Regions from separate parts of the Paenibacillus sp. SEL3 genome, predicted to be linked through region 2. Evidence: riboswitches for the same ligand, from Rfam matches in the RefSeq annotation. Region 2 holds a riboswitch; each other region holds the start of a gene.
What was found. Region 2 has a riboswitch for cyclic di-AMP ahead of ACYCS5_RS14910 (G5 domain-containing protein). Riboswitches for the same ligand answer to the same signal wherever they lie in the genome.

Region 1 (7,871 bases), 110 kb from region 2:
AGGACAGTGGTTCCCGAAGCTCAGTGTCTACGAGACTGCAGGGCAGCGTGGACGCGCCGAGGAGGGCTGGAACCTCCACCAGTATCATGGTAACTCCGAGTTTTATGCCGATTTTGGAATTTACAGCGTACGGATTCGGGTGCCTGAAACTCATATCGTAGCAGCGACCGGATTTCCCACCCGTGGTGCCGTCCGACAGAACGGCCAAAAAATATATCAATTTTATGCCGATGATGTACACGATTTTGCCTGGTCCGCTTCACCCAACTTTGTAGCCGTAGAAGAACCCTTTTCTTCTGCTGAAGTCCCTGGTGTCAAAATCAAGCTCTACCTTGACCCATCGCACAAGGAGCTCAAAGGACGCTATATGAGCGCAGCGAAGGCCGCTCTTTTGTACTACAGCAAATGGTACGGGCCTTATCCATATTCCACCCTGTCCATCGTGGTTCCACCTAAATCAGGCAATGGAGCTGGCGGCATGGAGTATCCGACACTCATCACGGCCGCTGCTGCGGGTAATCTCAATCCTGGCTATAGTCTGGAACGGACATTAGTTCATGAGATTGGACATCAATATTTCTATGGAATGGTAGCCAATAATGAATTTGAGGAGCCGTGGCTGGATGAAGGCTTCACCTCCTATGCAGAGGAGCGACTTATGGAGCAAGAATATGGGCTTACCCCCAACTTGCCATTACAATCGGGACAGGTATCCTCCCCACAGCCGCTAAACCGTGAGTCATGGAAGTACGGCTCGGCTGCTGAGTACGCGCAAAATGCCTACTCTCGAGGCAAGCTGGTACTACGGGGCATTGAACGTCAGGTGGGTATGAAAAAAATGGATCGCATTATGCGGACCTACGTCCAGACGTACCGATTTAAGCATCCGTCCTCACAGGATTTTCAACGTATCGTGGAGAGAGTCACCGGACGCTCATGGAGCCACTATTTTGAACAGTATGTATATGACGGCCAGATGGCGGACTTTTCAGTGGATCACATCACAAACCACAAGCTGGAGAATGGATATGAAGCAGTCGTGACGGTCAGCAAAAAAGGGGCGGATTATCCCAAGATCCCTGTCCAATTTACCTTCAAGGATGGAACCACGAAATTCAAGGCTTGGGACGGTGCGGGCAAAAGCACAACTTTTCGGATCAAAAGTACTTCTCCCGTTTCCTATGTAACCCTTGATCCCCTATATACCATTGCACTGGAGAACAAGCATATTAACAATACCCTAAAAGCCGAATTGGACGAAAAGCAACAAACCCGTTGGAGTATAAGTGTAACCAAGCTGTTGGAGACACTGCTTGGAAGTCTGTCATGGTGAGGTGTCTATAGATGCGGACTGTTATAAAAGAGGGCTGGGCGCTGGTGCGCATACGATTCTATATCGTTATCATTTTATTTCTGTATCGACTACTGTGGGGGGTGTTTCTCTATCGACTGGTGCAGTCTGCCGTTATCCCGCTATTGCTCCGTTATCCTGATCAGGGTCAAAACGAGCTGGGACAGACCTTGTTTTGGATGGAGAGCCAGATTGCTCTGATGGACAGCCGGGAAGTACATGTGTATTTGTGGATACTACTAGGGGCGACTGTACTACGCATACTAATCACTCCCTTCATTAGAGCCGGAATATATCAAAGCCTGCATACCGATGCGACTGAGCCGCAAAGCCTGTCCTTTTTCAAAGGTATGAAACGCCATGGCATGTCGTCGCTGTTGTATTACATCATCGAGTTGGGACTGCTGCTGATTCCCGCCTTTTGGGTAGTACCGAGACTCTACCCTATTGTAGCAGGTACGCTTCAATCTCCCTCTTACCTGCTGCACTTGTTGCCCTATGCCATGGGATGGATGGCATACGGATGGTTCATTCGGCAGTGCATCCTGTATATGCAACTAGGCACTGTCGGTGGTCACGCCATACTATCGTCCCTGCTCGCCTTCTTTCGCCAGCTTCTCCCAGCTGTCGGTATATCCCTTTTGCTCGGTGCTTGTGTGCTGCTGGTCTTCGGTCTATTTGGCACCGTGGCAATGATTTGGACTGGCATGCTCGCGCTCATTCTCCAACAATCGTATCATTTTGTTACTAGTCTGGTCAGGCTGTGGCATATCAGTTCGCAGTACAGACTATGGCATACCGATATCTCCAGTAGAAGCTAAGCCCTTCCTTTATGTTAATCACTTCATTTCCGTCTGTCGAAAAAACTTTATGCATAACCGCGCAAACGGCACATAACTGAATACTGTTAACAAGATCTGTTCCTGGGACATTAGGAGCAGATTTTTTTTGTAACTTTTTGCAATGAAACATTTGCCAAAGCCAGCCGACTTTGTTACAATAATCGCAGTGAACTGATAGTAACAACTTTGTAATCTTTATTGTAACCTTTATCTCAAAAATATCGTTATTGTGAATACTGCTCTCCAAGGTGCACATCTTAAGTAAAGCCTAATTCCTGGCACCTAGGAAGCGGGGGAACCAGTTTGGGTGAATTGATCTCGCAACAGAGTGGTCATAGGGGAACCTTCTACCGAATCCTTAAGCTAACCTCGCAGGCATTGGAAGGGGTATATTTTTTTTGAAGAAGAAGCTAACGATCGCAGCTATGAGTCTTGCCATTGCCTTTACATCTTTTACATTCGGTGGCGGCAGTGCATTTGCAGACTCCAAGATGGACCAGGTCATCCAAGATGCCAAAGGAACGAACTACAGAAGCGGAGGCACTACACTCGAGGGATTCGATTGCTCCGGCTTCACAATGTATGTATTCAACAAACTGGGAATTAAACTTCCGCATCAATCTGGATCACAATTCAAAATGGGATCTTCTGTATCCCGCGATGAAATGAGGCCTGGGGACCTGGTGTTCTTCAACACCACAGGAAGAGGCATTTCCCATGTAGGTATCTTCGTAGGTGAAGGGAAATTTGCCCACTCCTCGACTTCACGTGGTGTAGTAGTTAGCTCACTGAACGAAAATTATTACGCTAACCGCTATGTCGGTGCAAAAAGAATTATGAGCACAGACGCTTACCATTCTGTAGCTTCAGATATTCCTGATGACGACAACGTAGAATAACTAACGCACAGCAAGCTAACTCTAGCCGCAATTTGATTCTGCCGGAATCGAATTGCGGCTTTTTATGTCCACAACATCAGCAATGATTATCTTTACTGACGAACTGACACCTCAAAAGGTTTCAATTTTAGCGAACATCGTCGGTTTTACCGTCACCGCTGGGGGAGCATATGAGCAGTAATTCCTTCTTATTGAATGTATACCCGTCTTGGGTATAAAATAAACACGCTTGCTATTCCCCTGCGACTTGTCTACAATCTGTTGTTAATGATTGAAGCACCTGTAAAAGGAGGATGGAACACATGCCGGCCTCAATATCCAACTATCGGATCGTACCGATGGACGAGCATCAAGCGGCTGCAATCTGTGAGTGGCGCTATGATCCACCTTATAACATATACGGTTGGCTCCCCTGGGAACAAATGAAGGCGCTTGAAGTCGAATTTGGGAGTCCCACGCTTCGCCAAGAGCAATATGTTGCCGTACTGGATGAAGAGAACAAGCTGACAGGATTTGCTCAATATTTTCCTATGATCGGTGTGACCCGGCTAGGTCTTGGCATGCATCCTGAAAGATGCGGACATGGCAAAGGATCAGATTTTGTCCGTGCCATTGCAGAGGAAGCCCAACGACGCAACCCGAAGAATGAAATTGATCTAGAGGTGCTCACTTGGAATGGGCGTGCTATTCGGGCCTACAAGGCGGCTGGATTTGAGCTTACAGATACCTATGAACGCCAGACTCCCGATGGAAAAAAACCGTTTTATTGTATGGTATATCGTCCAGACCACCCAACCCAGGTTCTATGATAAAAGCGCCTTCGGCATACAACCACGATGTTGTATAGCGAAGGCGCTTTTATCATCATACGACAGAACATTACAAGCTCAATGACTGCTACGCATTTTTTCAAAAGCTTCATTATATTGTTGGGCTTCCTTAATATCCACGGCCATAATACCGCCATCGTCCCAAGAGGTCAAACGCAGAGTCACGGTCTTGTAATCAATCGTAATAAATGGATGATGATTGAATGCTTCAGATATAGCGGCAACTTCATCCACGAATGCAATCCCTTTCATAAAACTGGAAAAATTATATTTCCGAACGATCCAACGTCCTTCCTCCAGCTCCCAGCCCTCCAGTTTCTCCAGATGTGCTTCAATCTCTTCTTGTGTAAAAGGCATGTTACGAACTCCTCCCCGTTTATACGGAAGCCTTTCGACCGCTTAAATACGGCCAAAACTACGATATATTGGTGTACATATTACCACGGCCCCGTTGATAAATCCATAAGACGGACCTCAAATCAAAGGGACTGACGTCAGCTCCTCGTCCCCAATCAGTACATAGATACGATGCTGCTCCGGCTCATAGATCACAACGCCACTCCCTACAGTGATTGTGGGCTCTGTACCCAGTGCATAAAATAAGTCTTCTGCCAAAGCTTCATTGACTTCCTGACGTCCCGCCGGGTCCAGCCTGTCCCAATCTTCTGCTTCCATCTCAAAAAATTCATAGCTATCTGGGATGCGCCCCACAGCCTCTGTCAAATCGTTCAAAATTTGTTCATACTCACGTCCATGCTTTACTCCCATGCCATTTCCTCCAATGGTTCCGCCATTCAATACATAATCACCTTATTATACCGGAAATTCGCACTTAACAAAAAAGAGAGTTTTGTCGATAAATACTATAATCCGTCTTGTAATGACGCGCTTGGGGCAAGGACGACCCCGGCGGCATGAAAGGATTCAAAATCTATTCTCATGGATGAGGTGTATCATGCAAATTTCAACCATTATCGGACTTGTGCTCGGGATTTTGTCACTGGTCGTCGGGATGATCTTAAAAGGCGCTCCGGTCGTCAATCTGGTCAATAATCCCGCTGCTTACATGATTATTTTCGTCGGAACGGCAGCGAGTATATTTATGGCCTTCCCGATGGCAGAAATCAAACGGATTCCGAAGCTGTTCAAGGTTATCTTTACCGAACAAAAACTATTAGACCGCAAAGAGCTCATCGGTACGTTTACCGAGTGGGCATCCATTACCCGTCGTGAAGGTCTGCTCGCCTTGGAATCCAAGGTAGAGGAAATCGACGATCCCTTTATGCGTGGCGGCATGCGAATGATTATTGACGGCAATGATCAGGAATTCGTACGGGACGTTCTAATGGAGGATATCAATGCCACCGAGGATCGACATCGCTCTGGCGCGCTGATCTTCTCCCAAGCCGGTATGTACGCTCCAACGCTCGGGGTACTCGGTGCGGTTGTAGGTCTGATCGCCGCTCTGGCCGACCTTAGTGACATGGAAAAGCTCTCTCATGCCATTGCAGCAGCCTTCATTGCGACGTTGCTCGGTATTTTTACAGGTTATGTCCTGTGGCATCCGATGTCCAACAAGCTGAAACGGTTATCCAAAAAAGAAGTCGAGCTTAAATTAATGATGGTCGAAGGTCTGCTTTCCATTCAATCGGGGATATCGACGATCGCCATCAGTCAGAAACTGACGATCTTCCTGACTCCGACCGAACGGGCTACGATGACCCAGAAGGATGGCGATTCCAGTGAGTAAAAAGAGACATGAACCGCATGAAGAGCATGCTGACGAAAGCTGGCTGTTGCCATATTCCGACTTAATGACCCTTCTGTTGGCTCTTTTCATTGTCTTATTCGGTATGAGCTCGCTCGACGCCAAAAAATTTGAAACTATGGCTCAATCCCTGAGTGCAGCTTTTAATGGCGGCACTGGCGTGCTGGATCACTCAGCTGCGAATCCGTCGTCACAATCCATGGATATGGGCAAAAATAAAGAACAAGTGTCACAACCCGTAAAATCGAAAGCTACTTCTACCTCTGAACTGCAAAAACAGCTGGCCCAACGGGAAGAAGAAGATTTAAAAAAGCTTAAAAAACAGATGGATCAATACATTCAAAATAACGGCCTGACCCCGTTGCTGAATACCAAGCTAAACCAATCGCAACTAATGATCACCATTAGTGATAATGCCTTGTTTTCATCCGGGCAGGCCGAAGTAAAGCCGGAAGCAAGAAAGCTGGCCAAGTCCATTTCTAGTATGCTCCAGCAGTTCCCTGGCTATGATGTTATCGTATCGGGTCACACGGATAATGTACCGATCTCCAACAGCCAGTTCCCGTCCAATTTTGATTTGAGCGCCAAGCGCTCTCTGAATTTCTTGCGTATCTTGTTGCTCAATCCAGATCTCGACCCAACCAAGTTTGTATCCATCGGTTATGGCCAGTATCGTCCATTGGCAAGCAATCAAGATGGTCAAGGACGCTCTAAAAACCGTCGTGTTGAAATATCTGTTCTCCGCAAATATCAGAACGGGACACAAGTCATCAGTCCTACCTCAAGCTCGAGTGAAGGTTGATTATGCATATGTTATATGAACAAAGGCACCGCCGCATTTTTATGCAGCTGGTGCCTCTTTGTTTAGTGCTTCCTGTACTTTGCCCTTTCAGATACGACGATCATACGCTCTAGGCTATACGAGCCCCTCTGGCATTAGCTAAGCGTATAATCGAGCATCTGACCAAGCTCCAGCTTCTCAGCCTCTGTCAGATCACGCCAGGCACCTTTCTGAAGGGACCCCAACCGAATATTCATGATTCGCAGCCTTTGCAGTTTTTTAACTTCATAACCGAAGGCTGCACACATACGCCGGATCTGACGATTTTTCCCTTCAGTCAGGATAATACGGAATACATACTCAGATACACGCGTCACCTCACAAGGTAGCGTCCGCTGACCGAGTATTTTCACCCCGCTAGACATGCCCTGCACAAAAGACGGTACGACAGGGCGGTCCACTGTTACAATATATTCTTTCTCATGCTTGCCTTCTGCCCGTAGAATCTTATTCACAATGTCTCCATCGTTGGTAAGTAAAATGAGACCTTCCGAATCCTTATCCAGGCGTCCAATCGGGAATATCCGCTGCGGGTGCCCCACAAAATCAACAACATTGCCTCTAATGTGGCTCTCCGTTGTACTTGTAATGCCCACCGGTTTGTTCAATGCAATATAGACGTGATCAGACTTATCGCGCAGTGGCTTGCCGTTCACGCGAACATCATCGCCTTCTTCCGCTTGACTACCCAGCACAGCCACTTCGCCGTTAATCGTCACGCGACCGCTCTCTACCAGCTTGTCTGCCTCCCGGCGCGAGCAAAAACCGGTTTCGCTGATAAACTTGTTAATGCGCAACCTGTGTACCCTCCATTTCTACTAACACACTTCCTCCTGCGCCCCAGCCCGTTACTCCGGCTTGGCAATCGGAAGCTGCACCAGGGCTGTCGTTCCCTCTCCCTCTGTGCTTTCAATATCCAGTGTGCCTTTATGACTCTGTATAATACGCTGGCTGACCATAAGTCCTAGTCCTGTACCTGTTTCTTTGTTTGTGAAAAAAGGTTCTCCCAACTTGGACAGCATTTCTGCGGGAATACCCGCTCCCTGGTCCCGTATGAAGATTTTAACGTTTTCTCCCTCCAAGAACAAATGAATCGTGATGATGCCACCTTTACTCATAGCCTCCATGCTATTTTTAAGTAAATTAATGAATACTTGCTTTAACTGATTTTCTTCAGCGTATACCAGGGCAGGCTCGTCCGTGACCTGAAGGTTGAATACAATGCCCAGCAGATGCGCCTGACTATCTAGTAAAGAAATCACGTCGCTCACAATATAACGAACATCTTTTTTCTGAAAATGCACTGCCTGTGGCTTCGCCAGTATTAAAAACTCGCTAAC
Region 2 (7,871 bases):
TCCACCACTTCCACCGGAGGGGCTTCCCGTACACGCAACCGAATGACTGCAGACTCCACATTTGGCTGGGGAATAAATACTGTATTCGGTACAATACAGACCAATTCAGGTTCGCTGTAATATTGTACTGCAATGCTCAGGCTACCGTAATCCTTCGTTCCAGGAGACGCAGCCATACGCTCAGCCACTTCTTTTTGGATCATAACGACGATATTCTCCAAAGGAAGCTTGTCCTCCAGTAGCCTCATCAGAATCGGTGTAGTAACGTAATACGGCAGATTAGCCACGACACTTACTTTACTCACGTCTGCAAAATCAGCTGCAAACACCTCGCGTAAATCCAGCTTCAGCACGTCTCCATGACGTACCTTCACATGCTCATAAGGGGCCAACACTTCTTCGAGAATTGGCAGTAGCCGCTGGTCAATCTCAACAGCGGTAACTACCTTGGCCGATTGCGCCAGCTTCTCGGTCAAAGCGCCAATCCCAGGACCAATCTCAAGTGCGCCCTTCGTCTCATCCAATCCGGCAGCATTCACAATCTTATTGAGAATATTTTGATCAATCAGGAAATTTTGTCCCAAACTCTTTTTGAACGAAAAACCGTGCCGTTGAATAATTTCCTTTGTACGCCGCGGTGTTGCTATATCTTGAATTCCTGTCATACGGATATCACAATCCTTCACTTTCAATTTGTGCCAGCGCTCCGGCAAATTCCTCGCGGCTGATCTGAAATACAGAGAGCCGTTTATGTAGCTGCTTTCCGTTACAATAACCAATACCCAGCACATTCCCTAAGGCCATACGGCGTGCAGCAGCATTGGGGTGGGTGATAAGTCCAGCATCAATCAGGTCCGCCCACTCAATCAGCGGGTCGGCGCCTTCTACTGTCGTATGAACCCGTGCGAGAGCGTGTCTGATCGCTTCCGGTGAGGCATTCTCCACACCAATATCTCCTTTGCGCGTCGCTTCTGCCTCGGGTATAAAGGCCTGCTTGCAGCCGGGTACCTTGGAAGCAATAATCTTACGGATGCGCTCCCCTGCATGATCGGGATCGGTTAAAATGATGACCCCCCGCCGCTCCTGCGCCAATGCAATTTTACGCAGCGTCATTTTATTAATGGCTGAGCCGCCAGTTTCTATCGTATCCGCTTCAACAGCGCGGCGAATGGCCACCGTATCATCCCGGCCCTCTACCACGATCACTTCCTTGATCATTTGCATTTCCCTCCACTGCTACACAGCAAGCTATATTTATCTTTCCCTGCTTTTGAAAACAAAATAAGAAGAGGATATCCTCTTCTTAGCATGGCATAACTATGTTGTTAATACTATCGCATTGCCCTCAACATACACAACCTGTTTTAGTTGATTTCAGGCTTTACCGGTCCGATAACATATACGGTTTTACCGTGCTTACGACCAAATTGGTTGGCTCGGCTCAAACTCTCATAATACACATCGATTTTGTGGCCTTTAATCGCGCCACCGGTATCCTCCGCACGGCGGAAGCCCACCCCTTCGATATACACCCACCAGCCGATTGGAATTATACTCGGATCGACAGCGATGGTACGACCTTCCGTCACGCGCGTGCCGGATGCAGTACGTGTACCGATACCTGGCTCCTGTGAGGAATACGCCGTCATGGAGACATTTTGTAAAACTTTGCTATATTTAAAATTGACGCCTGCTTTACGGACAGCACTGCCCGAACTAACCGTTGTTGTCTTAACCGCATCATTGGGACCGACGGAAGCAGCAAGAACGACCGGCTTTTTCTTCGTTCCTACCGCAATAACCTTATCCACACGGTTCTGTGCAACTTCCTTGTTAACCAGCTGTTTGGATACCAACTTTCCATCATGATATACCTTTTGAACGTGCTGGACTACCACACCCGATTTGCCGCTTTGAATGACCCGATTATCGCCTTTATAAAGACTTGGATCGGCCGTTTTGATGACCTGATAAGGCACCTGTTTTTTCTGTTCGACCTGCTGTTTCTTCACACGGACGATTTTTATGTCCATGTTAGACGAAACAGAGGCATCCAACGCAGGATAAACTTTATCCGTTGACGATAATTTATAGCCCGAGGTACGAATGGCACCTTCTACTGTATTTTCTGTTGTGTACAGCTTTTTCGTCTCATTGCCTGAAGATACTTTAACTTGATTGGCACGTTTAATGACTATGCGGTCCCCATCCTGTACTGCTCCATTTAGCGGCATAGAAATTGTATCATGCGGCTGAAGTGAAATGGAATGCTCGCTCAGCAAATCTTGAAGCTTGGATTCCCGGGTTTCTACCGCAGATGCCTTGCCATCAATGACAAAAAAGACTTGTTTTTTAGATTGCGTGTACATCAGAATTGAAATCATAATCGTTAGCGCGATTAGAAAAATAGCAACCAAAGCAGCCTGGCGCACATTCTCTTGCTTCCAACGCAATACGTAAGACATGCTGGATGAGCGTGACTCATGGGTCTCCTCTTTTTGGAAAATGCCCATTTCCTCCGTCCTCCTTACATAGCCCGCCGTCTGGAGTAAGACATAGTTGAGATTTGACGTGACTATAACAGATTTTCTACAAGACAAGCCCAAACTGCGACTGTCCTGCACCATGTACCCGTCTTCGCGGCATGCTGTCCTCCCCTGTTTAACCACAGTATGATGACAGATTTTCTTTTATTCACAACAAAAAAAGCCAAAGAAAGAGACTAGAGAGCTCTTTCGTGGCTTCCGGCATGTGTGAATATGCGGGAAAACTCATGCACGAGATGGCTTCTCTCTTGTTACGCTTACGGGGTTAGCTGTCGGGTTCGGACGTAGAGAGTCGCCCTAGCTTGGGTCAACCGCTCATGGCGGTCGCCTTCACATTCACCCCGAAGACCCAGAAAGAAATCGAAATACGGCTCCTCCACCTGTTCAATCCCATCCGGGAAAAGAAATTAGGTCGAGCCGGCTGGCGAAAGGGACGTTCCCTTCTTGCACATACGCCGGACGTACTGTAAGCCATATCGGTTCCCCCGTTCCCTGTAAAAGGGACTCAGCGAGACTGGTTCATGAAATGACTTGTTGATGTTTACATTCAAACAACAATTCACTGAAAAGATGATATCCTGTTTCTATGCATGTTGTAAAGCAGGTTTCAAGTACATTTTTCAAAATATTCGGTTAAAATATTGTAATATTCTCGAGTTTCCTGCAACAAATTCATGATTAGCTTCGTCTATCTCTTTATTTTGATCGATTTCTTCGCTTTTTTATTGAATGTCAAATCGTTCCAAGGCATTTTGGGTCGTTATTGACACTAATTCCTCCACTGTAATCCCCTTAATTTGGGCTGCAGCCTCTGCTACCAGTCTCACATGCGCAGACTCATTTCGCTTCCCGCGAAACGGATGCGGCGTCAGGTAGGGCGCGTCCGTTTCAATGAGCAGACGGTCCAGTGGCACCTGTGCCAGCACCTCTTTTGGCTGCTTGGCATTTTTAAACGTAATAGGACCACCGAAGGAAAGGTGAAATCCCATATCCAGCACCATTTGGGCTGTCTCCCAGCTCCCAGAAAAGGAGTGCATGACTCCGCCAATCTCACTCGCTTTTTCCTCACGCAAAATCTTAACAATATCTTCATGGGCATCCCGGTTATGAATAACAATGGGCATTTTGAGCTCACGAGCCAGACCAATTTGATTTCGAAACACCCGATGCTGAACATCCTTCGGTGATGTATCCCAATAATAATCCAGACCGATCTCTCCGATGGCTACGACCTTCTTATGACTGCATAACGATGCAATCCATTCTAAATCGCCCTCTTGCATTGCAATCGCATCCTGCGGGTGCCATCCAACTGCCGCATAAATAAAATCATACGTCTCGGCCAATTTCATGGTGGATGGAATGGTCTCACGATTAAATCCGATATTGATCATCCGCGTTACTCCTGATTCGACAGCACGTGCTATAACTTCTTCACGATCTTCGTCAAATTGTGGCGCATCCAAGTGAGTATGAGTGTCGAACAAATCCAAGGTTTACATCTCCTTTTTTTACTTACATTTCTATATAGTTGTCTATTCTTTGACAAAATAATTCCTTATTTCGGCAGGAAGCCTGTCTTTTACCGCGTTCAATTTATTCTGGGGAAAATACATATGATATTTCCCTCGGTGAATACCACTTATGGAGCGCACAATTTCCGAAACTTCGGATATTTCACTCACCTCGCCCTGACGTCCAAGCAGTAAAATCTGGTTGTCCGTCGAGCCACCCTGCCGAAACACATCATAAGGAAGATCCGTCGGAAAATCAATTTCAAAATCATATTCAGGGTGCAAACCAGCCTCTTCCAAAGCTTTCCGAATACTGTCAATGGTATCTGTATCCATATTTTCAATCTCTACATATTTATACAATCTACGGTCCATAAAGCGGCTGCTCAAATCACTTAAAATTTCGTCTTTTTCTCGTTTCCACTGGCTAAATACGGTCTGAATTAATGACTCATCGAGCATTAGATATTGCTCTACTGTAAGCTCTCCTTTCAACAGATCCGGCAGCGGGTCCAGCAGAAAACCAAACTCATATCCGTTTTTAAACAATTCCTTTGCTCGCTTGAAAATTTTACGTAAAAGGATCTCCGAGCTGCGTGTTACAGGATGAAAATAAATTTGCCAATACATCTGATAGCGTGACATTAAATAATCCTCTACTGCATGCATGCCTGATTCCTTCACAACAATTCTCCCATTATGAGGACGCAACAGTCGTAAAATACGATCCAAATCAATCGTGCCGTAGTTGACACCTGTCGAATGAGCATCCCGCAACAAATAATCCATACGATCGGCATCTAGCGGACTGGTCACCAAGTTAACAACAATCGGCTTATCATACGTTTTGGCTATAACTGCAGCCACCTTTTGTGGAAGCTTCTCGTCGACTTGCCGTAGCACGGCGTTGATCTTCGTGTCTCCCAGTACAATGCGGCATGTCCAATCCTCATGGTTCATATGAAAGGCTTCCTCAATTGAATGTGAAAATGGGCCATGCCCCACATCATGCAATAGAGCTGCACACAGAGCAACCAGCCTTTCCTCTTTCGGCCAATCTGGGAAATCTCCACGTTCAAATTGAGAAATAATACTTCTCGTAATCTCATATACGCCCAATGAATGTGAAAAACGGCTATGCTCCGCTCCATGAAACGTAAGATACGATGTGCCTAACTGCCGTATGCGGCGTAAACGTTGGAACTCCGGCGTGTTGATCAACCGCCATATCACAGTATCCTGAACATGAATGTAATTATGTACCGGGTCTTTAAATACTTTTTCTTCACTGAGTGGCTGGTGCAAGATATCAGCTCCTTTAATATTCGGAATAATGGATTAAAATACAATAAAATCCTAAAGCATTTCCCTCATTCGACATTCTTTGTCGTAATATGTCGAATTATAGTTTTTCGACATTTCCAAATCGACAAATTGAATAAATCATCAATAAGATAAGGCAATGCACATGAGTAAAGCTCTTTAATCTAAATACTTTTGCATAATCAGACTGTTACTACATTTTTTAGGTTGACTGTTTTGGGAATCGTTGGTATAGTAAATATCAGAAAAGAGAAAATTTTGTCGAATCATGACACTTATATTATTTTAAACGGCGAGAGGAGCCTGATTTATTATGATGAAATCCACTGGTATTGTAAGAAAAGTCGACGAGCTCGGACGTGTTGTTATTCCAATCGAATTGCGCCGTACCCTGGGAATCGGGGAAAAAGACGCGTTGGAAATTTATGTTGATGGCGAACGCATCATGCTTAAAAAATACGAGCCTGCTTGTATCTTCTGCGGTAATGCTGAGAACGTAATTTACTTCAAAGGGAAAATTGTTTGCCAAGATTGCATTTCTGAAATCCCAACACCTGTGACAAACTGAGAATTTTAGTATATAATAGACTTATCAGATATTGTTAATTCTAACCTTTTTCATATACACTCCTTGTTGCCTTCCACGGTTTGAACCCAACCGTTGGAAGGCCCTTTTTTGTTTAGGCAGATATTCATAAGAGTGCGTTGTAAACATCTCTCTTGGAGATTGCACGATCTGTGGCTGTACGCTTCATTGCGTCCTTGCGTGTAAGTCCCTCTTGCTCGTAATGTGCGACGTGGGACTCCAAAGATAAGGACTGCCACCATGCCTGACGTTCCTGTTCTTCTTCCTCTTCGTCTTTTCCTTCAACCACTAGACAATACTCACCAATCGGTGGATTTTCCTCTAGTTTAGCAAGGCATTGCTCCACGGTTCCTCGTACCCATTCCTCATGCAGCTTGGTCAGCTCACGCGCAAGCACCACTTTGCGTGAACCTAATGTTTCCTTCAACACCATCAATGTCTTCACAATACGATGAGGCGATTCATAAAAAATAATTGTGCCGTGAGATACCTGAAACGATAGCAACAGCTTCTCTAGGTCCTTTTTCTCCCGTGGTGGAAAACCAGCGAAGGTGAACCTTTCTGTATCCAGTCCTGAGGCAATTAAAGCAGATAGTGCCGCATTCGCTCCTGGGATGGGGATGACGCTAATTCCCGCTTCCAGTGCCAGCTTGACCAGATCCGAACCAGGGTCAGAAATGGCCGGTAGACCTGCATCGCTAACCAGCGCCAAGTTTTTCCCTTCTATTATGTAACGTATCAGTTCAGGCCCACTGGCAACCTTATTATGTTCATGATAACTAAAGAGCATATCCGGTGTGATTTCGAAATGAGTGAGCAGTTTACGTGTCTGCCGCGTATCTTCGGCAGCGATAATACTACACGACTTTAAGGTGTTAATTGCCCTAAAGGTCATATCTTCCAGATTCCCAATGGGTGTTGCAACAAGATACAACTTTCCCCGTTCTTCTTCGCTGTTACTAAAGCTTTTTTGTACAGCTGCTTTCACACAGAATCCCCCTTGCTTACTTCTCCATAGATATCTCTTATCTCCTGAGTATAATTCCCATTTTCCTGATATACAATGAGCGGAGGCAACAAACGAACCTCGGGTTTACCGTCACGTAATGCTTCAACCAGTACCATATTGGCTTCCATATGAACTCGTGGGTGAACAAAACGTATTCTTTTGGGTTCCAAACTATGTTTACGCATCAAGGTTATAATCTCGCCCAGCCGCTGCGGGCGATGAACCATGGATACTTTTCCCCCATTACGGACAAGCCGGGTGGATGCCTGAATGACTTCTTCCAGTGTGCAGTTCACTTCATGACGGGCAATTGCCTGGTGAGGATTCAGCTTGATATCGCTACCATTTAGCGGCATATAGGGGGGATTCACGGTAATCGCATCATAAACACCATGTCCCGTGATGTGAACCAGCTCACGCAGGTCCCCTTCCCGAATCTGAATTGCTGCTTCTAATCCATTCAAGCTGACACTGCGTCTAGCCATATCTGCCAAGCGTGGTTGAATCTCAATTCCTTCAATAGACGCTTTTGTTCGTGTCGTTAGCAGCAGGGGGACAACCCCATTGCCTGTACACAGATCAAGAATCTTTCCACGCTGCGGAATACCAGCAAAACGTGCCAGCAAGACCGCATCCATCGAGAAGCTGAATACTTCATCACTCTGGATAATGCGCAAATTATGTGAAAGCAGATCATCAATTCGTTCAGACTTCTTTTCTTTTTCCTCCATAGTGCTCTCCCATCTTTTATAACCAAAGTCGCTTTTCACTCATACTTCCCTACAAAAAAAGCCGTAGGCATCTTGCTCCTACGGCTTGTTTTTATTTATTCAAAAATGACAGACAGAAGAGGCAATCGCCTTCCGTTCGCAAATGTCCGTAATACACGTTGC
Region 3 (7,871 bases), 1.5 Mb from region 2:
TATAATAATCATCAGTAAACATGTTAGAATTAACCATCTGAAACTATGATACACTTTTATACGTGTTTTTACAATCGTAAATACGTTATTTCGTCAAATTAATTACTTAGTTAAGTGCTAGGTGGTTCTGATAATCCGTAAGGGGGCAACATTAATGCATAGTTCAGCAAGCGGTTATCTTTATGCAGGACGGTATTATTATCGCTCATATATGTAAGTTAAAATAATTATAATATTTTTGTTTACAAATAGTTGATGAGAGAGTATAATAAATCTGTTGCCTCAATACATTATGATTTGCGGTCGTGGTGGAATGGCAGACACGCTATCTTGAGGGGGTAGTGGGCGTACGCCCGTGGAGGTTCGAGTCCTCTCGACCGCATTATATGCAAGATCTAGTTAAAAAAGCATCCTGACACGGTTTACGTGAAAGGATGCTTTTTTTTATTAAGCATTTTTCGTTATATTCTTTAGCCACGGAAGCCACGGTTGCAACAGGTCGTTTATTAACTGTGATAATGAAGAATATCAGTTTTGCTGCAAAAGCTTCTCTATATCTCCCGCCAGCTTATCTGGCGTGGTTTGCGGTGCATAGCGCTTAAATACGTTACCTTCTCTTGTAATTAAGAATTTAGTGAAATTCCATTTGATCGCTTTGGACCCTAATACCCCCGGAGCTGTTTGGGTCAGGTAGCGAAATAAGGGGTGTGCTTGATCGCCATTGACATCTGTCTTGGCGAACATCGGAAAGGTGACACCATAATTGATCTGGCAAAACTCGGAGATCTCCTCATTGGAACCTGGCTCTTGTTTGGCAAACTGGTTGCTGGGAAATCCCAAAATTTCGAGCCCCTGTTCATGATACTGGTCATATAGCTCTTGTAGCGCTTTGTATTGGGGGGTTAACCCACATTTGCTGGCAGTGTTCACGATAAGAAGAACGTTCCCTTCAAATGTGGATAACGGAATTTGTTTCCCTTGCAGGGTTTGCGCATCATATTCATAAACGGTCATAGCATCTCTCCTCATTCAATATTCAGCAATTAAATTTTAGACAATTTAAAGAAGGGTTGCAAGCCTGGAAAAGCTGTATAAAGCCTTCAGGCGCTGTAAAATCGTATTTTGCTCAAAACAGTAAATCGCACCGCAAATGGAGCGAATTAAGGTGTTTCTTCTTATAAAAGCGGGTTCAATCGGTGTTTAGCTGGTACATATAGCGTATTTTCTTCTCTTTTTACAAAAAAAGGCCAATAACGCTTTACCCTACGCCAATATTGACATGCTTGTCATTTTCAAAAAGGGATGAAAAACAGAGATTAAAGGAGATGTGAGAAGCATAGTTGCATTGTAAGCGTTATTATTAATCTTCTATGCTCTAAAGCCCGATTTATAACCCTGCAGTTGAGCTTTACAGTCTTCCATGCGCGGGTGTATGATTCAAGACGTAATTTCAAATTAACTTGAATGAAGCAACAACGAAATGTCTATAGCGCTGAATTTTGCAGTTGCAAAAGCGGGGGAACCAATCGAGACTGTACGGCTTTGGAAGCCGTGTGTCTCATGGGGTGAATTTTCCGGTCAAGTGCCAGAAATAGGGCGACTCTCACGTCCGAATCCGACAGCTAACCTCGTAAGCGTACAGGGAGAGGCAACAAACCGCCGTGTGCAGCCATGGTTTATTTTATCATGGATATGTCAGAAGCCGGAGGAAAGCCTTTTTCCTTCGGCTTCTTTTTGTTGTCTTTTTATACCGGGAGAGGAGCTACTGATGGAAGGTCGGTTAATTATTGTCACTGCACCGAATGAAGCGGGCAGAAGTTTTGTGAAATTGCTTATTTTCAAAAAATTGGCGTTTGCAGTTCTCACGAATAGCGCCCAGGAGGAACGACAGCTCAAAAAAATGGGTGTGGAGCACATTGTCCGCATCAATACCATGCAAGCGGGAAAATGGAATTTTCCAAAAAAAGAAATTGGTAGTGTGTATTTGTTCGAGAACAGCTTGAATCTGACTTGCCGTTTCCTGCAAATATGTCGACCACTAACATCGGAATCGATCTATGTTATTACACACGGCTGTAATCCACAAGGAATTTATCGGGGATTGGGAGCGGACCATGTGATCTACACATTGAACGGAGAGGTGGGTTTTCTGCTGAACGGATAAGCACTTATGACATAGTTGTTTTATGATTTTATGATGGAATAAGAATGGCGATCTGAGGATCGATACGGAGGGTATAAACATGATGGATATATACATGCTGCTCGTCATGGCTGTGAGTTATGGAGTGATACTGCTGTTTGTACGCTGGTGTGATGCGCAGACCTCTAAAGGAGGACGAAGAGGATGATCGTTATACTCGGGCTTACGGCTATTGTGTTTATGTATTTAATCTACGCACTCCTGAACCCTGAAAAGTTCTAGTCACTTGTAGGGATAGAGCGGGCGAAGAACAACAGATCTGAGCATTAAAGCATCATTGGTAGCAGGTTTTCGCAAACGTGTGCACTTCATAGATGGTCTAATCGGGTCTGTTGTTCCAAACGCAGGAGCATTTTGAAGGAGGAATAGAGGATGGAGCTGCTTCAAATTGGAATTGTGATCGTTATATTGCTGCTCTTGGTAAAGCCAATGGGTACATATATGTATCATGTATTCTCGAATGAACCGAATCGGACGGATCGGATTTTTGGCAGAACAGAAAAGCTGATTTATAAGGTAGTAGGCTTGAAGAAAGTGGAGAGCATGCGTTGGACTACGTATGTTATGAGTTTCATTGCTACGAACGTCGTGCTTGTGGCAATCAGCTACTTGCTGTTGCGTTTACAGGGAATGCTTCCCGGTAATCCGGCTGGAAACAGTAATATGGAAGCATCACTAGCTTTTAATACGGTAATCAGCTTTATGACGAATACGAATCTCCAACATTATAGCGGAGAAAGCGGGCTTACGTATCTGACACAGATGGCGTTCGTCACGATGATGATGTTCACTTCGGCTGCTTCCGGTTTTTCGGTTGCTGCGGCTTTTATGAGAGGATTGACGCGGCGCGGTGAAGGGATGGGCAATTTCTTTCAAGATTTTATTAAAGCTATTATAAGGATTTTCCTGCCGCTGGCCTTTGTGCTTACGCTGGTGCTGGTGGGATTGAAGATACCACAGACGCTACAGCCTACGGCGGATCTTACGACGCTTAGCGGAACACAACAGCAAATTTCTATGGGACCTATTGCTTCTCTGGAGTCCATCAAGCATTTGGGGACGAACGGAGGCGGTTATGCGGGAGCTAACTCTGCGCATCCTTTTGAGAATCCAAGTCCTTGGACGAACGTGCTGGAAATTTTGGCAATGTGGGTAATGCCGGCTTCGTTGCCGTATACCTTTGGATTGTTTGCCCGTAATCGTAAGCAGGGCTGGATTATTTTTAGCTCCATGATGGTATTGTTTCTAATTTTTCTATCCATTACGTATGTGTCTGAGAAGACAGGTAATCCGTTAATCCAGACACTGGGTGTGGATGCTTCTCAGGGAAGCATGGAAGGGAAAGAGGTTCGTTTCGGTATTGGACAATCGGCTTTATTCACTGCGGTCACAACAGCGGCAACGACAGGTTCGGTCAATAATATGCATGATACACTAACCCCGCTAGGTGGCATGGCTGCTTTGGGAGAAATGATGCTAAACGTCATTTTTGGCGGCAAGGGTGTCGGGCTGATGAATATGCTGATGTATGCGATTCTGGGTGTGTTTATATGCGGACTGATGGTCGGGAGAACTCCGGAATTTATGGGAAGGAAAATTGAAGGCAAGGAAATGAAGCTGATCGCCATTGCCATTTTGGTACATCCGTTTCTCATTCTCGCCCCAACTGCGCTTGCGTTTATGAGTCATTGGGGATATGATGCGGTCACTAACCCTGGCTATCACGGGTTGACTCAGGTGCTCTATGAATATGCGTCATCTGCCGCAAATAATGGTTCGGGGTTTGAAGGTATTTCAGATAACAACGTATTCTGGAATGTAACAACGGGGATGGTTATGTTCTTCGGGCGATATGTATCTATGATTGCATTGTTGGCTGTGGCGGCTTCGTTGAATGCCAAAGCGCCGACTCCGGTGACGACGGGGACACTGCGCACGGACAACAAGTTATTTGGAGCCATTCTGATCGGAGTCGTGCTGCTGATTGGTGCGTTGACCTTTTTACCTGTCATCGTATTGGGACCTGTTGCTGAATTTTTGACCATGTGAAGAAGAAAATGAGAATGGATGAACGGGGTGTTTGACCATGAAGGAACAACGCAAACACATGCTGGACAGAAGCATCTTGAAGCATGCGATCAAGGATAGCTTTATAAAATTAAATCCGATGATGATGATGAAAAATCCTGTCATGTTCGTCGTGGAGATCGGTACATTGGTCGTGCTGCTAATGTTACTGTTTCCCGGTTATTTTGGAACTGACAAGGAAATAGGCTTTAACCTGGCCGTGTTTGTTATTCTGTTGTTTACGTTGCTTTTTGCCAACTTTGCCGAAGCGCTCGCGGAGGGGCGGGGTAAGGCACAAGCTGCCTCTTTAAAAAAATCCAAGCAGGACACGCAAGCTAACAAGCTCGTCGGAAATGACATTCAGGTGGTTAGCTCAACCGAGTTGCGTAAGGGGGACGTAGTTATTGTCTCCCAGGGTGAAATGATTCCAAGCGATGGTGAGGTCATTGAAGGTTTGGCTTCGGTGGATGAATCTGCAATTACGGGAGAATCGGCTCCGGTCATCAAGGAATCGGGTGGTGATTTTTGCTCGGTAACCGGCGGAACGCGAGTGGTTAGTGACCGGATTAAGGTGCGGATTACGACAGAGCCGGGCGAGACATTTATTGATAAAATGATTTCGCTCGTGGAAGGCGCTCAGCGGCAAAAAACGCCGAATGAGATTGCGCTGAACACTTTGCTGATTAGCTTGACGATTATTTTTCTAATTGTGGTAGTTACGCTAGCGCCGATTGCCCGTCATTTTAACATTGATTTGCCTGTTCCTGTGCTGATTTCGTTGCTAGTCTGTCTGATTCCAACCACGATTGGAGGACTGTTGTCAGCCATCGGGATTGCCGGTATGGACCGGGTCACCCAGTTTAATGTGCTAGCCATGTCAGGCAAGGCGGTAGAAGCTTCTGGGGATATCAACACGATGATTCTGGATAAAACAGGTACAATCACCTTCGGGAACCGGATGGCGAGTGAATTCGTGCCTGTAGAGGGCGTGGAGAAGGCAGAGCTAGTGAAGTGGGCAGCGACTAGCTCTATGAAGGATGAGACGCCAGAGGGTCGCTCGGTTCTCGAGTTGATGCGCAAACAGGAGCATACGTTGGATGAATCCTTGGCGGCAGGTGGAACCTTTATCGAATTCAAGGCGGAGACCCGGATGAGTGGTCTGGATCTGGCCGATGGACGAAAGGTACGCAAGGGCGCAGTGGATTCCGTTCGGCAATGGGTCGTATCGCAAAATGGCAGTGTTCCAGCCGATCTGGAGGAAAAAGCGAATCAGGTAGCCTCTGAAGGAGGTACACCGTTGGCAGTCGCGCTAGATGATCAGATATACGGTATTATTTATTTAAAGGATACAGTGAAGCCAGGCATGAAGGAACGGTTTGATCAGCTCCGGGAAATGGGTATCCGTACGATCATGTGTACCGGAGATAATCCGCTGACAGCAGCTACAATTGCTCGAGAAGCGGGTGTGGACGACTTTGTAGCTGAGAGCAAGCCGGAGGACAAAATCGCGGTTATCCGACGTGAGCAGGAACAGGGTAAGCTGGTTGCCATGACTGGAGACGGCACCAATGATGCACCTGCGTTGGCGCAAGCCGATGTAGGTCTTGCCATGAATAGCGGCACAGTCGCGGCCAAAGAAGCGGCTAATATGGTGGACTTGGATTCCGATCCGTCCAAAATTATTGAGGTGGTCGCGATCGGCAAGCAGCTGCTTATGACGCGCGGAGCATTGACAACGTTCAGCATTGCGAACGATGTTGCCAAATATTTTGCCATCATCCCGGCGATGTTCATGCTAGCCATTCCACAAATGGGCGCTTTGAACGTCATGGGGCTTGGCTCCCCGCTGTCCGCTATTTTGTCGGCGTTGATCTTTAACGCGGTTATTATTCCGCTTTTGATTCCGCTGGCCATGAAGGGCGTGAAGTATAAGCCGATGAGCTCGGATCGCCTGCTGGGACGGAATTTGCTGATTTACGGTCTGGGCGGTATGGTCGTACCGTTTGTCGGTATAAAGGCCATTGATTTGCTGGTGCATTTGTGGATTTAGCGCAGAAAGGGTGAACGACATGAGTGGTTTTTATCGGATGATGTCTGGACGCAGATTTGCTGCACACGAAAAAGCTGAATCTGGCGGACAAGGTCATAACAAACATACAGGGACCGGGACTGTGTCGGAAGGAAAACCGGAGAGACAAGAGATGCGAGGAAGTACAGTTATTGGAGTGGCTTTGCGAACTTCGGTGCTGATGATTCTCTTGTGCGGTTTGGCATATCCGATAGCCAGTACAGGAATAGCGCAGGTTCTGTTTCCGCAGCAAGCAAACGGCAGTATGCTTCGTGACGCGGAGGAGCGGGTGGTCGGCTCCGAACTGATTGGGCAGTCTTTCACTGATTCGGCGTTTTTTCAAGGTCGGGTATCGAGCGTTGATTATAATGGGGTTGGTTCAGGCTCTAGTAACTACGCACCGTCGAATCCGGCCTTGATACAGCGAGTCAAGGACTCTATTGCGGATTGGCAGAAGCATAACCCGGATGTGCCCGTTAGTCAGGTTCCGGTGGACCTGATTACGAACTCCGGCTCCGGTCTGGACCCACACATCTCGCCACAGGCGGCATGGGTGCAAATTCCGCGCATTAGCGGCTTGACGGGTATCCCGCAGGATCAACTGAGAGCACTGGTGCAGGAGCAGACAGAAGGCCGCAGCGCCGGCGTGTTCGGCGAGCCGCGTGTCAACGTGCTCAAGCTAAATCTTGCGCTTGAGGCGCAAATGAAGGTAGAGCATGTCAAGCCATAGATGGATCAAAAAAAGGTATTCCTGAGCGATAAGCTTGAGGGATACCTTTTTTTCAGGGACTGGAATGCTCTGTGGTGTAAAAATATGTAATAAAATGTTTTATTTCTTATGGGGATATGAATTTTTGGCTTTCCTTAAGGTTGAAGCGAGTACGAACATGTATATAAATACAATAATGCCTATGATTAAATAAGAGAACTTAATATTCATTAGATCCGTGAGAGTACTGCTCAAAATAGGGCCGATCATTAGGCCAATCGAGTATGCCGTGTTATAGAGTGCAAAAGTAATTCCATAAGAATGAATTCCACTTCGTTGAGAGATATCAGCAAGTTGAGGTAAGCAGGGAGCAAGGACCATACCCATGCTAACCCCTAAAACAGCTAAAATAACAGCTTGAAGCGATAATATTGCTGGAAGTGCAGTCAGAGGAAGTGCAATGGATACCATAAGTAGACCGAGGAGAATTCCGTTTTTATAGCCGATTTTACTAGAAAACTGTCCTATAAAAGGTGTTGCTAGGCCATAAGCAAGCGTGGGAATAGCAAATAATAATCCAATAAGTCCTGGGTTAGCGCTAAAATTGTGCTGTAGGTGTAACGGTAATGTTGGCTCAAGTACGCTTGGGATGGATGCACCGATAATCACCACTCCAATAACCAAAAGCAAATCTTTATTTTTCATGAACGAGAAAGGGGAAATATACTTTTCATTTTTCGCTTCCGGAATATCATGCAGGAGAATTAGTCGAAGTATAGCATCGATGACGGCCAAGGAGATGGCAAAGTAAAAAGGAAGCTGGT

Region 1: it holds a riboswitch for cyclic di-AMP, as region 2 does, so the genes downstream of both, ACYCS5_RS15305 (C40 family peptidase) here and ACYCS5_RS14910 (G5 domain-containing protein) in region 2, are expected to answer to the same signal.
Region 3: it holds a riboswitch for cyclic di-AMP, as region 2 does, so the genes downstream of both, ACYCS5_RS21505 (hypothetical protein) here and ACYCS5_RS14910 (G5 domain-containing protein) in region 2, are expected to answer to the same signal.

Annotation. Positions count from the first base shown of each region.
Region 1 covers NZ_CM137725.1:3,317,719-3,325,589, reverse strand. Annotated here, with positions in the region: gene ACYCS5_RS15315 (M1 family metallopeptidase) at 1-1,333, shown strand, start outside; gene ACYCS5_RS15310 (hypothetical protein) at 1,345-2,172, shown strand; cyclic di-AMP (ydaO/yuaA leader) riboswitch at 2,449-2,586, shown strand; gene ACYCS5_RS15305 (C40 family peptidase) at 2,592-3,092, shown strand; gene ACYCS5_RS15300 (GNAT family N-acetyltransferase) at 3,395-3,901, shown strand; gene ACYCS5_RS15295 (4a-hydroxytetrahydrobiopterin dehydratase) at 3,980-4,279, opposite strand; gene ACYCS5_RS15290 (hypothetical protein) at 4,397-4,690, opposite strand; gene motA (flagellar motor stator protein MotA) at 4,878-5,672, shown strand; gene ACYCS5_RS15280 (flagellar motor protein MotB) at 5,665-6,492, shown strand; gene rluF (23S rRNA pseudouridine(2604) synthase RluF) at 6,627-7,328, opposite strand; gene ACYCS5_RS15270 (PAS domain S-box protein) at 7,380-7,871, opposite strand, start outside.
Region 2 covers NZ_CM137725.1:3,212,133-3,220,003, reverse strand. Annotated here, with positions in the region: gene rsmA (16S rRNA (adenine(1518)-N(6)/adenine(1519)-N(6))-dimethyltransferase RsmA) at 1-665, opposite strand, end outside; gene rnmV (ribonuclease M5) at 673-1,218, opposite strand; gene ACYCS5_RS14910 (G5 domain-containing protein) at 1,365-2,513, opposite strand; cyclic di-AMP (ydaO/yuaA leader) riboswitch at 2,785-3,067, opposite strand; gene ACYCS5_RS14905 (TatD family hydrolase) at 3,269-4,039, opposite strand; gene ACYCS5_RS14900 (HD domain-containing protein) at 4,082-5,365, opposite strand; gene ACYCS5_RS14895 (AbrB/MazE/SpoVT family DNA-binding domain-containing protein) at 5,697-5,951, shown strand; gene rsmI (16S rRNA (cytidine(1402)-2'-O)-methyltransferase) at 6,076-6,957, opposite strand; gene ACYCS5_RS14885 (tRNA1(Val) (adenine(37)-N6)-methyltransferase) at 6,954-7,709, opposite strand; gene yabA (DNA replication initiation control protein YabA) at 7,801-7,871, opposite strand, start outside.
Region 3 covers NZ_CM137725.1:4,665,477-4,673,347, forward strand. Annotated here, with positions in the region: tRNA gene ACYCS5_RS21495 (tRNA-Leu) at 300-382, shown strand; gene ACYCS5_RS21500 (glutathione peroxidase) at 529-1,014, opposite strand; cyclic di-AMP (ydaO/yuaA leader) riboswitch at 1,481-1,653, shown strand; gene ACYCS5_RS21505 (hypothetical protein) at 1,769-2,164, shown strand; gene kdpA (potassium-transporting ATPase subunit KdpA) at 2,576-4,252, shown strand; gene kdpB (potassium-transporting ATPase subunit KdpB) at 4,290-6,320, shown strand; gene kdpC (potassium-transporting ATPase subunit KdpC) at 6,340-7,068, shown strand; gene ACYCS5_RS21525 (MFS transporter) at 7,168-7,871, opposite strand, start outside.